Regions from separate parts of the Fusibacter sp. A1 genome, predicted to be linked through region 1. Evidence: riboswitches for the same ligand, from Rfam matches in the RefSeq annotation. Region 1 holds a riboswitch; each other region holds the start of a gene.
The links. A riboswitch is a leader RNA that binds a small molecule or an ion and turns the genes downstream of it on or off. The one in region 1 is predicted to bind cyclic di-GMP.

Region 1 (4,488 bases):
AGTCATCCTTGCGAGAGAACTTTCATTTGAAGAGATAGCTGAAATTAAGGAAAATACACCTGATACCTTAGAACTGGAATCCTTTGTCCATGGAGCCATGTGTATTTCCTATTCGGGTAGATGCTTGATATCCAACTATATGTCAGGAAGAAATGCCAACAAAGGCGAATGTTCTCATCCTTGCAGATGGAAGTACCACTTAGTCGAAGAAACAAGACCTGGCGAGTATTTCCCGGTTACAGAAGACGAAGGCGGGACCTACTTCTTCAATTCGAAAGACCTTTGCATGATCGAGTTTATTCCAGAACTCATCAACTCAGGACTTGACAGTCTTAAGATCGAAGGTCGCTCGAAGAGCGTGTACTACGTAGCGAATGTCGTGCGAGTCTATCGCGAGGCGATTGATACGTATTATAAGGATCCTGAGAATTATACGTTTAAGAAAGAATGGATCGATGAGATTGAAAAGGCGAGTCATCGTGAATTCACAACAGGTTTTTATCAAGAAAAAGCAGGTCTTGAATCGCAGCTTTATAGTTCGAGCGCTTACATCAGAGAGTATGATTTTGCAGGTGTTGTAAAATCATACGATGAATCGACAGGACTTGCTGAAATTGAACAGCGTAATAGAATTTTTATCAATGATGAGATAGAAATCATAGGACCTGATTATTTTGGGTATACCCAAGTGATTACAGAAATGTATGATAAGAATCATGCGCCAATCGAAGTAGCTCCACACGCGCAGCAAACAATATATATTAAAATGGAGCAACCTGTCAAACCGCTTGATATCATTAGAAAACAAAAGGGAGAATAACACATGAAACCACTCGTGATTGGAATAACCGGAGGTTCTGGTTCTGGAAAAAGTACAGTAGCTAAATCAATTTTTGAATCTGTACCCGAAAAGAAGATCGCCATACTGGAACAAGATGCCTATTATAAGGATCAATCTCATTTGTCGATGAGTGAGCGTATAAAAACAAATTACGACCATCCGCTTGCTTTTGATACTGAGCTTTTAATCGAGCATATCAAGACGCTAAAGGCCGGAAAACCAATCATGAAACCAATGTATGATTTTTCTGAACATACTCGCAGCTCCAACCGTTTAAAGGTTGAACCGCGAGACATCATCATCGTAGAAGGCATTATGCTGCTTGAGGATGAAAGACTTAGAGAGCAACTGGATATTAAGATCTTCGTCGATACCGATTCCGACCTGAGAATCGTAAGAAGAATCAAAAGGGATATCGAGGAACGTGGAAGAACGCTAGACTCTGTGATTCACCAATACATGTTGACTGTTAAACCGGCTCATGAGCTCTTTATCGAACCAAGCAAGAAATACGCTGACATCATCATTCCAGAAGGTGGATTCAATAGAGTAGCAATCGATGTAATGGTTGCTACAATCAGAACTCAGTTGATGAAATCAATATAAAAAGGATTTACTTAATGTATAATTTGTTTTATACTGTAAGTAGTTAAATATCAAACAAATATTTAGGCAAACTACGTGAAAACGTAGGACGCAAAGCTTGAGTCTAAGGCGAGTTCGCTATGATCGATCGGCTGCAGTGTTATTACTGCAGCCGATTTTATTTTTTGCGTCATTTCATGGATAAAATGGTTTATTTTTACCATTTGAGTTGTAAGAAAGATGCAATAGCATTATAATTAGAAGTACTTATTACAATTAAAACATAATTCATCGGGGGTTCAACTTTGATCTTAGCAATCCTATTCATTGGTGTATACGGAATCGTAATCGGCAGCTTTTTAAACGTTGTGATTTATAGATTACCGCTAAATAAAAGCATCGTCGCTCCAAGGTCGCAATGTGGTAGCTGCCATACAGAACTAAAACCTTTAGACCTAATACCTGTTTTTAGCTATTTGATCTTTAGAGGAAAATGCAGACACTGCGGTCAGCCGTATTCCATTAGATATCCTTTAATTGAAGGCTTGAATGGAATAGTCTATATCATTGCATATATGGTATATGGATTATCCCTAAACTCCTTTATAGTAATGGTATTATCATCTATGCTGATATGCGTCACGTTTATCGATATCGACCACAAGATCATACCTAATTCCTTAAACTTGAGTATCGGTGTACTAGCTGTAATCAACTTGATTGTTGGACAAATTTCTCTTAGAATGTTTCTTTTGGGAGGACTTTACGGTGGTGGATTCATCTTATTTCTGGTTGTGGTTGGAGTATTCTTAAAGGTAGAGATCATGGGTATGGGTGATTTGAAGCTGATGTTTTTTTCAGGTCTTCTTATTGGTCCGATTGCTGTTATATCAGCCTACTTGATTGCCTTTACGACATCCGGCATATTTGTGAGTGTACTACTACTGTTTAAACTAAAAAAAGTAAAGGATGCAGTCGCGTTTGGACCTTTCTTGAGTCTAGGCATTCTACTTTCAGTATTGTTTTATCCAACGATCTTACAAGCTATTTTATAACCTTGATAGGGGACATATATGATTAAGAAAAAAAGATTAGGCGACATATTGATAGATCAGGGTTATCTTACACTAGACGAACTTCACGAAGCCTTAGAAGAGCAAAAACAACATAACTTGAAATTAGGAACAGTTCTATTAAACAAGCACTTGATTACAGAAGCGCAGCTTTATAGCGTTTTAGAGCTTCAGTTCGATATTTCTTATGTCGACCTGAATTCCTATTACATAGATCCTAAGGTACCAAAAATAATAAATGAAAGCCTAGCGCTCAGACATCAGGCGTTGCCGATAGGTTTTAAAAACAATCGATTGGTCGTTGCAATGGCAGACCCTCTTGATATGATAGCAAAGGATGATATCAGAATTGCCTCAGGTCTTGAACTTGAAATTGTGATCAGTCCAAGCAAGGATATCGAGCAGCTTATCGAGAGATACTATGATTCGGCAGACGATACTGAAAAAGCAGCCGAAGAATACTCAAAGCTGATCGATAGCGACGGCGACGACGTTGTGGTTGAAGATGAAGGCGTCACAAATGCACCAATGGTTCGCCTTGTAAACGGTATCATCAGCCAGGCGGTTAAATCTAAAGCCAGTGACATTCACATAGAACCATTTGAAAAACAGGTGCGTATCAGATACCGTATCGATGGTGAGCTTAGAGAAATCATGAGTCCAGGTAGACATACCCACCTGGCGATTGTGACCCGTATTAAGATAATGGGAAAAATGAACATATCCGAACGTAGAATTCCTCAGGATGGACGTGTGGAAGCGATTATCGACGGACACCCTATTGATATGCGTATCTCCGTACTACCAACCGTATATGGCGAGAAAGTGGTAATCAGACTACTTGACAGAACCAACGTGGTGGCAACAAAAGAGCAACTTGGTTTTTCTGAACACAATTTGGATAGATTAAATAGAGTACTTAAGGTTCCTGAGGGTATCATACTTGTAACCGGGCCGACAGGCAGTGGTAAAACAACTACGCTTTATGCCATTTTAAAAGAACTGAACAGAATCAACCGAAACATCATCACCGTTGAAGATCCTGTTGAATATCGTTTAGAAGGTGTCAATCAGGTGCAAGTCAATAATAAGGCTGGGCTATCGTTTGCTAGCGGTTTAAGGTCGATTCTACGGCAAGACCCGGATATCGTAATGGTCGGTGAGATCAGAGACGCAGAAACCGCAGAAATAGCTATCAGAGCAGCGATCACAGGCCATATCGTCTTGTCTACACTTCATACGAACGATACGGCAAGCTCTGTTACAAGGCTAGTGGATATGGGCATAGAGCCTTTCTTGGTTTCTACCGCGACAGTTGGTATTTTAGCGCAACGTCTTGTAAAAAAGATTTGTCCTAAATGTACAGTCACTCACGAGGCTTCTGATACAGAACGCTTAGCTCTGGGTTTAGAAAGCCATGAAAGCGTTGTATTGTACAAGGGTTCTGGTTGTAACGTATGTAACCAGACTGGATATCTTGGAAGAACAGCTATTCACGAGGTGCTTCTGGTCGATAGGGACATTCGAAATTTAATAACATCGGGCGCGAATTCGGAAGTGATTAAAGACAAGGCGCGTCAAAATGGCATGCTGACACTCTATGATTCATGTAAGGATTTAGTGCTACAAGGGGTTACATCGGTTGAAGAAATGTTAAGGGTAACCTATAATTACGAACTTTAAGGAGAAAAGTATGACGATTCTTGATGTTTTAGAACAGGCGATCAATCGAAAAGCATCAGACGTTCACATCACGGTCGCTTCACCGATAATCATCAGAGTGAACGGTGAGTTGATGCATCTCAACGAAGAAAAGCTTAAACCCGAAGATACAAACGAACTGGTCACCCAGATGATGAGCACAAGCCAGCTTGCAAAACTTAAAGAGCTTGGTGAGTTCGACTTCTCTTATTCCAATCCGGGTCTTGGTCGTTTCCGTGTGAATGTATATCGGCAACGAGGTACCTATAGCGCCGCAATCAGGGTAGT
Region 2 (4,488 bases), on a different contig from region 1:
TTTGAGTTATCTTTTGAGGTAATGGCTTCTGCATCTGGATATTTTGACATTCATGTTGTCACATTCGATGATGAGGTGTTTACCGTCACCCGAAACGATTTGATTGACGAAGCATTCGAAGTGGATGAGTTTACCCAGACAAAGCTTACTGGAGTTGCGACACTCAACAGTGATGGACTGCTTTATACTTCGATTCCTTATGAAAAAGGCTGGAAAGTAAAAGTAGATGGTGACCGAATAGAACCTATGGCTTATCAAGATGCGATGATTGCGATACCACTGCGTGAAGGAACACATCAGATTGAATTCTCATATGTTTCAGCAGGCTTTGTCTCTGGACTGATGATCAGTGTTTTATCACTGCTTATCTTGGCTTCAATTTATGTTTTAGGAAGGAAAACGGATTTTCAAAAGGAACAGAAGGAACTGAAATCTAAAAGGGGACAGCATGAAATTGCTGGTTAATGTGATGGAGAAGATAGAAATTTTAAAGGATAAACTGTTCACACGTCAATTTGTAAGATATCTCATTACTGGATTTTCTGCATTTTTCATCGAGTACGGTTTGTATGTGCTGCTGATTAAGGTGTTGAACGCACAATATATCATCGCTAGTGTGCTGGTTTATTGTGTGATTTTCTGGTTTGTATTTTTAATGAATAGAAAGTGGTCGTTTGAGTCGACAAAGGATATTAGGAAGCAATTGGTGCAATATGGACTGCTGTTCATTTTCAATCTGGTTGTCGCCAATATCGTACTGATGACATTCTTTACAGAGATACTAGGAATCAGTGAATTGATATCTCCACTCTTAAAGATGGCATGTATCGTGATGTGGAATTTTTGGATCTACAAAAATGTAATCTACAAATAGGAGTCAACTATGGATATGGTTAATAGGCATAAGGAACTAGCGATTATTATTCCTGTTTACAATGAAGGAAAAGCGCTGCAAACCAATTTTAAGGAGATTGTGCGCGTACTTGAACAAGATCGAGTGGATTGTCGATTCATGTTTGTCGATGACGGTTCTACTGATAATACCTGGCAGGTGCTGGAGTCCATCGTAAAGGAGTATCCTCAGGCAGAAGCGATAAGGTTTGCAAGGAATTTTGGCAAGGAAATCGCTCTTGCTGCAGGTCTTGACAGCATCGATGCCCAGCTTTATCTGCTTATGGATTCTGATTTGCAGCATCCGCCCGATCAAATAAGACCTATGCTCGAGCTGCTGATTAAGGAAGATGCGAATATCGTGGAAGGCATAAAAATCACTAGAGGAAAAGAGTCCCTATTTTATAGGTCCGTTGCAAAACTATTTTATTGGGTCTTAAACGTAGTCACTCATCTAGATATGAGAAACTCATCAGATTTCAAGCTACTGGACAAACAGGTGGTTGAATCAATAAGACGATTTGATGAAAGAAACCTGTTTATCAGAGGTATCGTAAAATGGGTTGGGTTCAAAACCGTTCAACATCCTTTTCATGTAGAGGAGAGAGTAAATGGAGTCAGTCATTTTTCTACTGCGAAGCTGGCCATGTTGGCACTGAATGCCACTCTCTCTTATACAAGTAAACCACTCTATATCACCATGATCAGCGGGCTTATCTTCTTGTTCTTTGCAATCATCTTAGGAATTCAGACACTGGCTAATTACTTGGTCGGGAACGCATTGGATGGATTCTCAACAGTGATTCTGGTCCTTCTGATCACTGGTTCTATGATTATGATTTCGCTTGGTATTATTGGGACGTATATTTCGAGAATCTATGACGAGATTAAAGCTAGACCGAGGTATATTGTTAAAGACAAAATCCAATGACGCTTGTTGTTTACATAATCCTAAAAGATTTTAAGAGCATATGACTTGTAAACGTAGCTGCCCTGTAATCAAGATGTAATCAAAATTACGACTGTATTGTTGTAAATGGTGGTATAATGTAGTTGAGAGGGTAGTCAAAAGTCGATTCGATTGACCAAAATTATTCTGTAAATCGCAAAGCTGATGAAAATCAGTGTCGCAAAGCTATAGGGTCTAAGGTTCATATGAACTATGACAGCCAGTTTCCAGAGAAAGACTTTGATTGCCAAATAGGTTGTGTAGACCATGTTTGCACACCAGGTATCAGATCTTTTCTCGACAAGGCAAACCAGTTGAAAGATTGGGGCGCAAAACTAGAGGGCCTAAGTCACTTGTGTGATATGGCAGCCAGTCGCCGAAAGAAAAGTTTTTTACTTTTCTTTCCCAAATGTAACAAGGCAAACCCATCGTGAGGTGGGGACGCAAAACTACAGGGTCTTCATAATGAAGATAGCCAGGTGCCGAAGGGAGAGAATTAGATGAAAAGAGTGATTTCTTTATTAACTCTTACACTCATTATCATGACATTGTCCGCCGTTGCTTTTGCAGATGGTGGCATTATCAAGGTCAACGAAGAAATCGGCACAGTAAGCATCAATTATACTGCAACTGATTATTCCGATTTTAAAGTTCTAGTGAAAAAGGGAACTGAACAATATGTTTATAACCTTTATGATTCACAAGAGGAGTTTCCACTTCAAATGGGAAGCGGAGATTACTCAATAGGACTCTATCAACGTGTGGATGGCAACAAATATCGAAAAGTGACTTCTGCTACTGCAGTTGTTACGGTGGATATGATGAAAGTCTACACAGCAAGTATTCAAACCATTAATTGGAAAGAGAATACTAGCGCAGCTGTATTAGCTGATTCATTGACTACGGAAACGATGACAGATCAAGAAAAATTCAATGCAATTTACAAGTACGTCATCAATAATGTAGTTTATGATTATCAAAAGGCAGCTACTGTTGATAGTCGATTTATTCCAAACAACACATTGACGATTGAGAACAACAATGGTATTTGTTACGACTATTCATCACTGATGGCATCGATGTTAAGAAGCGTTGGTGTTCCAACTAAAATGATCCATGGTCAAAGTACCTATACATCCGTGTATCATGCATGGAATGAAGTATATCTCAATGGAAAATGGGTGATCATCGATACTACCGTTGATGCACAGTTGTCAAAAGGTAGTGCGAGATACTCGATTGAAAAATCAATCAACGATTATGTTGGAGTAAAATCATTTTAAAAGGATAAGTTACCCTCTCAGCTATTTTATCTGACAAAGCCGATAAGGCTTTTTTTTTGCCTATCACAAAGATAGCTCATTCGATGAATTAGTGTTATAATGTGACTGCAAGCATAGAGTGATTCAATGGACTTTGGTGAGTCCAAAGACCTATTTAGCGGTTAAGCATGATTATGTTTTATCAAATGTGGTATATATATAATAATTGAAGTCATGAAAGGGGCGAGAAAGATGAAGCGAAAGTTAGTAGTTCTGTTTGTAGTAATGATTGCCGTGTTATCAAGTTTCGCATTTGCAGATGGCATTATTAATTACAAGCCCGATGAAGGAATTGTTAAGATAAATTATACAACAACCGATTATACTAAGTTTAAAATAATCATAAAGAGAGATACGCAGCAGTACATCTACAATATCAACGATAACGATGAATCATTTCCACTTCAGATGGGCAGTGGTTTGTACACAGTAGCAATTTACCAAAATGTTTCCAGTAATAAATATAAGAAAATCACATCAGCCTCTAAGACGGTTACTGTCAATGAAGATGCTGTAAATCTTGCAAGTGTGCAGAATATGAGCTGGGCTGAAGAAATGAAGGCAATCGTTCTTGCAAAAGAACTGATGGCTGATCTTGAAACGGATGAGGAGAAGTTTGATGCCGTTTACGACTATATCATCCGGTCGATCGTCTATGACTATTATAAAGCCTCGACTATCTATAGCAGGTATTTACCTGTGATCGATGTCACTCTTGAAGAAAAGAAAGGTATCTGTTATGATTATTCATCACTGATGGCTTCAATGCTTCGAAGCCAGGGCATAAAGTCAAAATTGATTGAAGGTGAAAGTACTTATACCTCCACCTATCATGCTTGGAATGAAGTGTATTTGAACGGCGAGTGGAAAATCATTGATTCCACAGTCGATGCGCAGCTTTCGAAGATGATGGCCAAATATGACAAATACAAGACTACCACCAGCCACGTTAAAATGAAAAGTTTCTAGTGTATGGTGATAAATTTAGTTAGCCCTTAGAGATAAGGGCTATTTTTTTAGTATAATAAGTCTATGATTATTAACTTATTTAATAGGTATATATGAAATAGTCAGCGGTTGGAGCAACTGTTCTATCAAGTGTTAAAAGGCTAGGATGCTCAAACGAACAAGGAGGATTAGCATGGAAGGAAAATATAGACTAATTACACGAAGTGATTTTGACGGTCTGGTTTGCGCAGTCTTGCTTAAGGATATGGGATTAATTGATGATATCAAATTTGTTCATCCAAAGGATATGCAGGATGGAATCATTCAGGTGACAGAATTTGATATTACGACGAACTTGCCCTATGTTTCAGGTGCTTA
Region 3 (4,488 bases), on a different contig from region 1:
TGAAAGTCAAGAGTATCGACGGCGAAAACGCAGTCGAGATTTACGAGTAGAAATAGGATCTGAACCCAATAGAAAAGCACTAAAGTCTTCTGACAAGACTTTAGTGCTTTATTTGACTTCAAAGCGTGATTGCGACTGTGACTTAATGATGGAACGATTGATTTCAAGAATCTCTTTCAGCGTATGGACTATTTCCTCCTCGTACCAGATGCCGATGTGACGACTGAGATCATCAAGGGCATCCGAGGGGCTCATCGGCGACTTGTATGGTCGCTTGGACACCATCGCGTCGAAACTGTCGACTACCGCTATGATCTTGGCTTCAATTCTTATTTGATCATCTTTAAGACGGTTGGGATATCCACTGCCGTCAAGACGTTCATGATGCTGCAAAACGATGCTTGCGATCTCTTTGCTGTCTATGGTTTTCAGTATTAGGTCATGCCCGTCCTGCGGGTGCTTTCTCATGATCTCGAACTCCTGATCAGTGAGTCTCGACGGTTTATTCAAAATCACATCAGGGATATTCACTTTTCCTATGTCGTGAACTTTTGCCGCATGACCTACATTGTGAATTTCCTTATCGGACAATCGCATCATTGTCGCAATCTGAACAGCCAGATTGCCGACAGCGTTGCAGTGGTATTCCGAATAATGATCTTTGGCTTGAATCTGATGGATAAAATGGTAAATCTCATTTGTGGTGCTCGCCTGTTGGGTGAAAAACTTCGATTCTCTGATCATAAGCAATTTTGTCGGAGTGATGACGCTTAAATGATGGGTTTCTGTCAGATTCTTGAATGTGATGCGTTGACCGCTTGTAATCACTTTTCTCTCGTTTGTATGAAAAAGAGTGCCTTCTTGCACAATGATGACATTAAGCGCATCTTTCGATTCATAGGGCTGACAAAGAATCGATTTACCGGCGTGTATGTTCGATTCGAAAATTTCTATGTTGTCATCTTGAACCAGTAGTTTAAATGTACCGGCAAGATTATCAAAGGTTTGAATACTCTCGCATTCCTTATAGGTTAAGAATCCATTCATAATTGACCTCTTGGTTGTGCAAGTGAACAATAGGTTCACAAGTGAAGCGCATGGAAGGCTTTGCTTTGCCGACACGTTAATCTACCATGCTATTCTGCCATAAGTTGTAAGTAAGCAATCGGTAACTTAATAAAAATACCATACTAGGAATAATTGTCAAGGGAAAACACCTTATTTTGTAGGAATCAAGAAGAAGCAGATGCTAAACATAGCGGACCCTGACTTGCGATCAAGTACGCGGCATGGTGGCTTTGAAATAAAAAAGACAAAGTTCAGGTGAACTTTGTCCATAGTAAATTGCTCGATCGTGAATCTTTAACCCAAATCAATTTGCCATGCTGGCGATTTGATTGATCTTTGAAAGCACCTCATCCGGTGTGAACGGCTTTGTGATAAAGTCCTTCGCGCCTTTTTTAATGGCTTCGAGCAGAAACTGGGGCTGACCGCATGCGGAGACCATACATACTTTGACGGATGGATCGACTCTGATCAGCTCCTCAAGGGCCTCGATACCTGTGACCTCAGGCATGGTGATATCCATGGTGATGATATCCGGCTTGAGTTCGTGGTACTTTTCGATAGCTTGTGCTCCATTTGACGCTTCCCCCACCACGTTGTATCCGTGGCTTACAAGAATGTTCTTAAGCATCATCCGCATGAACGCTGCATCGTCCACAATCAATATGTTTTTCATTCTTACCTCCATCTTGACATAAAAAAAACATCCCGAAAAGACGTCAGTATTTCGGTAGCTTGACGATCATAGATTTCTCCTTAGACTCACAGCTTTGCGTCTTCACCTTTCGATGAGTTTGCCTTTTTCATGTATTCAGTTAAACTTATAGGTATAGGGTACTATCCTTTGGAAGGCTTGTCAATGAATTGTCATGGTGCTCTAAATAAAAATTTATTGATATGGCTTTGATAGTTTATTCGATGATGAAGTTATTGGGTATGGATTGGATATACCGCCTTAGGAGGTGACCGCGTGAGAGTCTTCTTTGCGCTTACGATAACACAAGCATGTAAATATAAGCTGCATGACGCCTGTAGAAAAACGACAAAGGACTGTAAAAGGGGTAAGTTCACAAGCTGTGACAACCTGCATCTGACACTTGCCTTCATCGGTGATGTGACAGACGATGAAGTTGAGAGGCTCAGCGTCCTGCTTGATGAATTCGATGTTTGTAAGCCGGATCTCGTGGCAGCTTCCTTTGGCCAGTTTCATAAAAAAAACAAAAAAATTCTGTGGATAGGAGTTGAAGAGAATCAGACGCTCCTTCGCTTGCAAGGTGAGTTGAATTTCAGACTCAAACAGGCGGGTTTCAGAGTAGAGGCGATGCCTTATGTTCCCCACATCACATTCGCAAGAGGTGTGGTCCTAGACGAGGATGTATCCATGAGACACTTCAGCCCCATTGAAGTAACGATCAGCTCCGTCGCGCTCATGGAAAGCGTGCGTGTGGATGAAAGGCTGGTCTATAGGGTGGTGAAAGAAAAAGGTTTTACAGACAAGTGAAAGAACCGATTTAGGGTGTGAGACTTGAAAAGCAGGTAAACACCATTAACATATCAAGGGAGGATAAACTTGAAGATCATTGAAGAAGTAAAAGACCTGTATCAGATTATTGAGCTGACACCGTTTAGAAAAACCGAAGGTGTCATGTTCGACTTGTTTCCACTCGACGCACTACCTAAGATCGATTCAATCGACCGTGTGCTCCATCAAAAGGATGCGGTATCGCCGGGTCCTACGATGGGTGTTGCGAATCCCTGGTACATGCACCCGGATCAGGCGGACAACCTCATCGTCCTTTACGGCAAGCGAGAAGTGGAAATTTACACGAAAGAGCATGGACGGGTTGAACACTTTACCGTCTTACCCGACAAGATCTATAAAAACGACAAGCTGATATTTGAAGGCGGAGCCGTACTTGTATGGCCGCGGCACGTATTCCACAGGATAAAAAGCGGTACGCTGGGGTCTGCATCCATCAACTTCGCAGTCCACTACGAAGGATTCGATATCAAAACGAACTTCAACATCTATGACCTGAACACAGAGACAGGGCAGTACACGCTATTGAGAGAGGGTTACAAAGACCAGTTCTAGAATAGGGGCATGTCAAAAAAAAGAACTGGAAATACCCTTGACATTATTACTAGTTAGTGATATATTTAATCCATGGAAAACAAACCGAGCAAATACGGAGCAGTAAGTGAATTGAATTTAAAACTGGTGGTAGCACTGCACAGGACGATTCAAAACGATGAGAGGTCCTTGTCGGCACGACTTTCAGAATATGACCTTACCCTATCTCAATTCGGTGTGATGGAAGCTTTATATCACAAAGGCCCGATGAAGATATGCGAGATCATTGAAAAGACGCTGTCTACAAGCGGCAACATGACCGTTGTAATCAAGAATCTCGAAAAGAGAGGCTACATCAGCCGGGATCGTGACGATGAGGACCGCAGGGCATTTGTGATCAGACTTAAGGAAAAGGGGCGGACCATTATCGCCGAAGTCTTTCCCAAGCATCTTGATGACCTAGAAGACGAGTTTTCGAATCTGAATATCGAAGAGAAGAATGAGTTGCTCTCCCTGCTTAAAAAAATGAATGGTGTTGTATAGCACCACTTTTTTTAAAGATATATCACTAATTAGTACTAAAAACCCGTATTTGATTCGTCAACCAACATCAATAGGAGGATTCACCATGAAAAAAGTATTATTTATAAAAGCAAATCCAAAAGCATCCGCACATTCCTTTAGTCTGGACGCAAGTGAGAACTTCATAAAAACCTATCAGGAAATCAATCCCACGGACGAGGTGGTGGAACTTGACCTTTATAAGCTCGATATTCCATTTATCGATGAAGATGTCTTTAACGGATGGGGAAAACTGGGCGAAGGAGTCGACTTTAGCGATCTGACAGATCAGGAACAGTACAAAGTGGGAACAATCAATCAGTTTACAGAACAGTTTATGGGTGCAGACAAATACGTCTTTGCCACTCCGCTTTGGAACTTCTCACTGCCACCTAAGATGAAGGTCTACATCGACACGCTGATGGTCGCAGGAAAGACATTCAAGTATACTGCTGAGGGTCCTGTGGGACTGTTAAACAATAAGAAGGCGCTTCATGTGCACGCATCGGGCGGAATTTATTCAGAGGGTCCCGCAAAGGCCATGGAGCACGGGGACAGCTACTTGAAGACCGTCCTAGGATTCATGGGCGTCATGGACATCGAGTCGGTGCTTCTTGAAGGTACAAACATGGCCACAGACGGCGGCGCATCCATCAAAACGGACGCTGCTGAAAAACTGGAACAGCTGGTGAAAAGTTTTTAAGGGAAGTGCGATCATTAAAACCACACTAAGAAGTTCCCATAACAATGCATCACTCGGCTAATCATCTTTAGTGGTCGTCTAGCTG

Region 2: linked by a shared signal. The riboswitch ahead of DWB64_RS17665 (transglutaminase-like domain-containing protein) and the one ahead of DWB64_RS09030 (A24 family peptidase) in region 1 are both predicted to bind cyclic di-GMP.
Region 3: linked by a shared signal. The riboswitch ahead of DWB64_RS02195 (response regulator) and the one ahead of DWB64_RS09030 (A24 family peptidase) in region 1 are both predicted to bind cyclic di-GMP.

The regions. Positions count from the first base shown of each region.
Region 1 covers NZ_QQWI01000005.1:295,121-299,608, reverse strand. The annotation lists gene DWB64_RS09040 (U32 family peptidase) at 1-820, shown strand, start outside; gene udk (uridine kinase) at 824-1,447, shown strand; cyclic di-GMP riboswitch class I at 1,503-1,586, shown strand; gene DWB64_RS09030 (A24 family peptidase) at 1,732-2,481, shown strand; gene DWB64_RS09025 (GspE/PulE family protein) at 2,500-4,182, shown strand; gene DWB64_RS09020 (type IV pilus twitching motility protein PilT) at 4,193-4,488, shown strand, end outside.
Region 2 covers NZ_QQWI01000016.1:36,570-41,057, reverse strand. The annotation lists gene DWB64_RS17680 (YfhO family protein) at 1-465, shown strand, start outside; gene DWB64_RS17675 (GtrA family protein) at 449-874, shown strand; gene DWB64_RS17670 (glycosyltransferase family 2 protein) at 884-1,822, shown strand; cyclic di-GMP riboswitch class I at 1,986-2,072, shown strand; cyclic di-GMP riboswitch class I at 2,135-2,221, shown strand; cyclic di-GMP riboswitch class I at 2,249-2,327, shown strand; gene DWB64_RS17665 (transglutaminase-like domain-containing protein) at 2,341-3,123, shown strand; gene DWB64_RS17660 (transglutaminase family protein) at 3,355-4,131, shown strand; gene DWB64_RS17655 (exopolyphosphatase) at 4,304-4,488, shown strand, end outside.
Region 3 covers NZ_QQWI01000002.1:46,241-50,728, forward strand. The annotation lists gene pyrR (bifunctional pyr operon transcriptional regulator/uracil phosphoribosyltransferase PyrR) at 1-50, shown strand, start outside; gene DWB64_RS02190 (HD-GYP domain-containing protein) at 109-1,047, opposite strand; gene DWB64_RS02195 (response regulator) at 1,373-1,741, opposite strand; cyclic di-GMP riboswitch class I at 1,792-1,874, opposite strand; gene thpR (RNA 2',3'-cyclic phosphodiesterase) at 2,036-2,566, shown strand; gene DWB64_RS02205 (hypothetical protein) at 2,636-3,160, shown strand; gene DWB64_RS02210 (MarR family winged helix-turn-helix transcriptional regulator) at 3,233-3,682, shown strand; gene DWB64_RS02215 (FMN-dependent NADH-azoreductase) at 3,768-4,403, shown strand.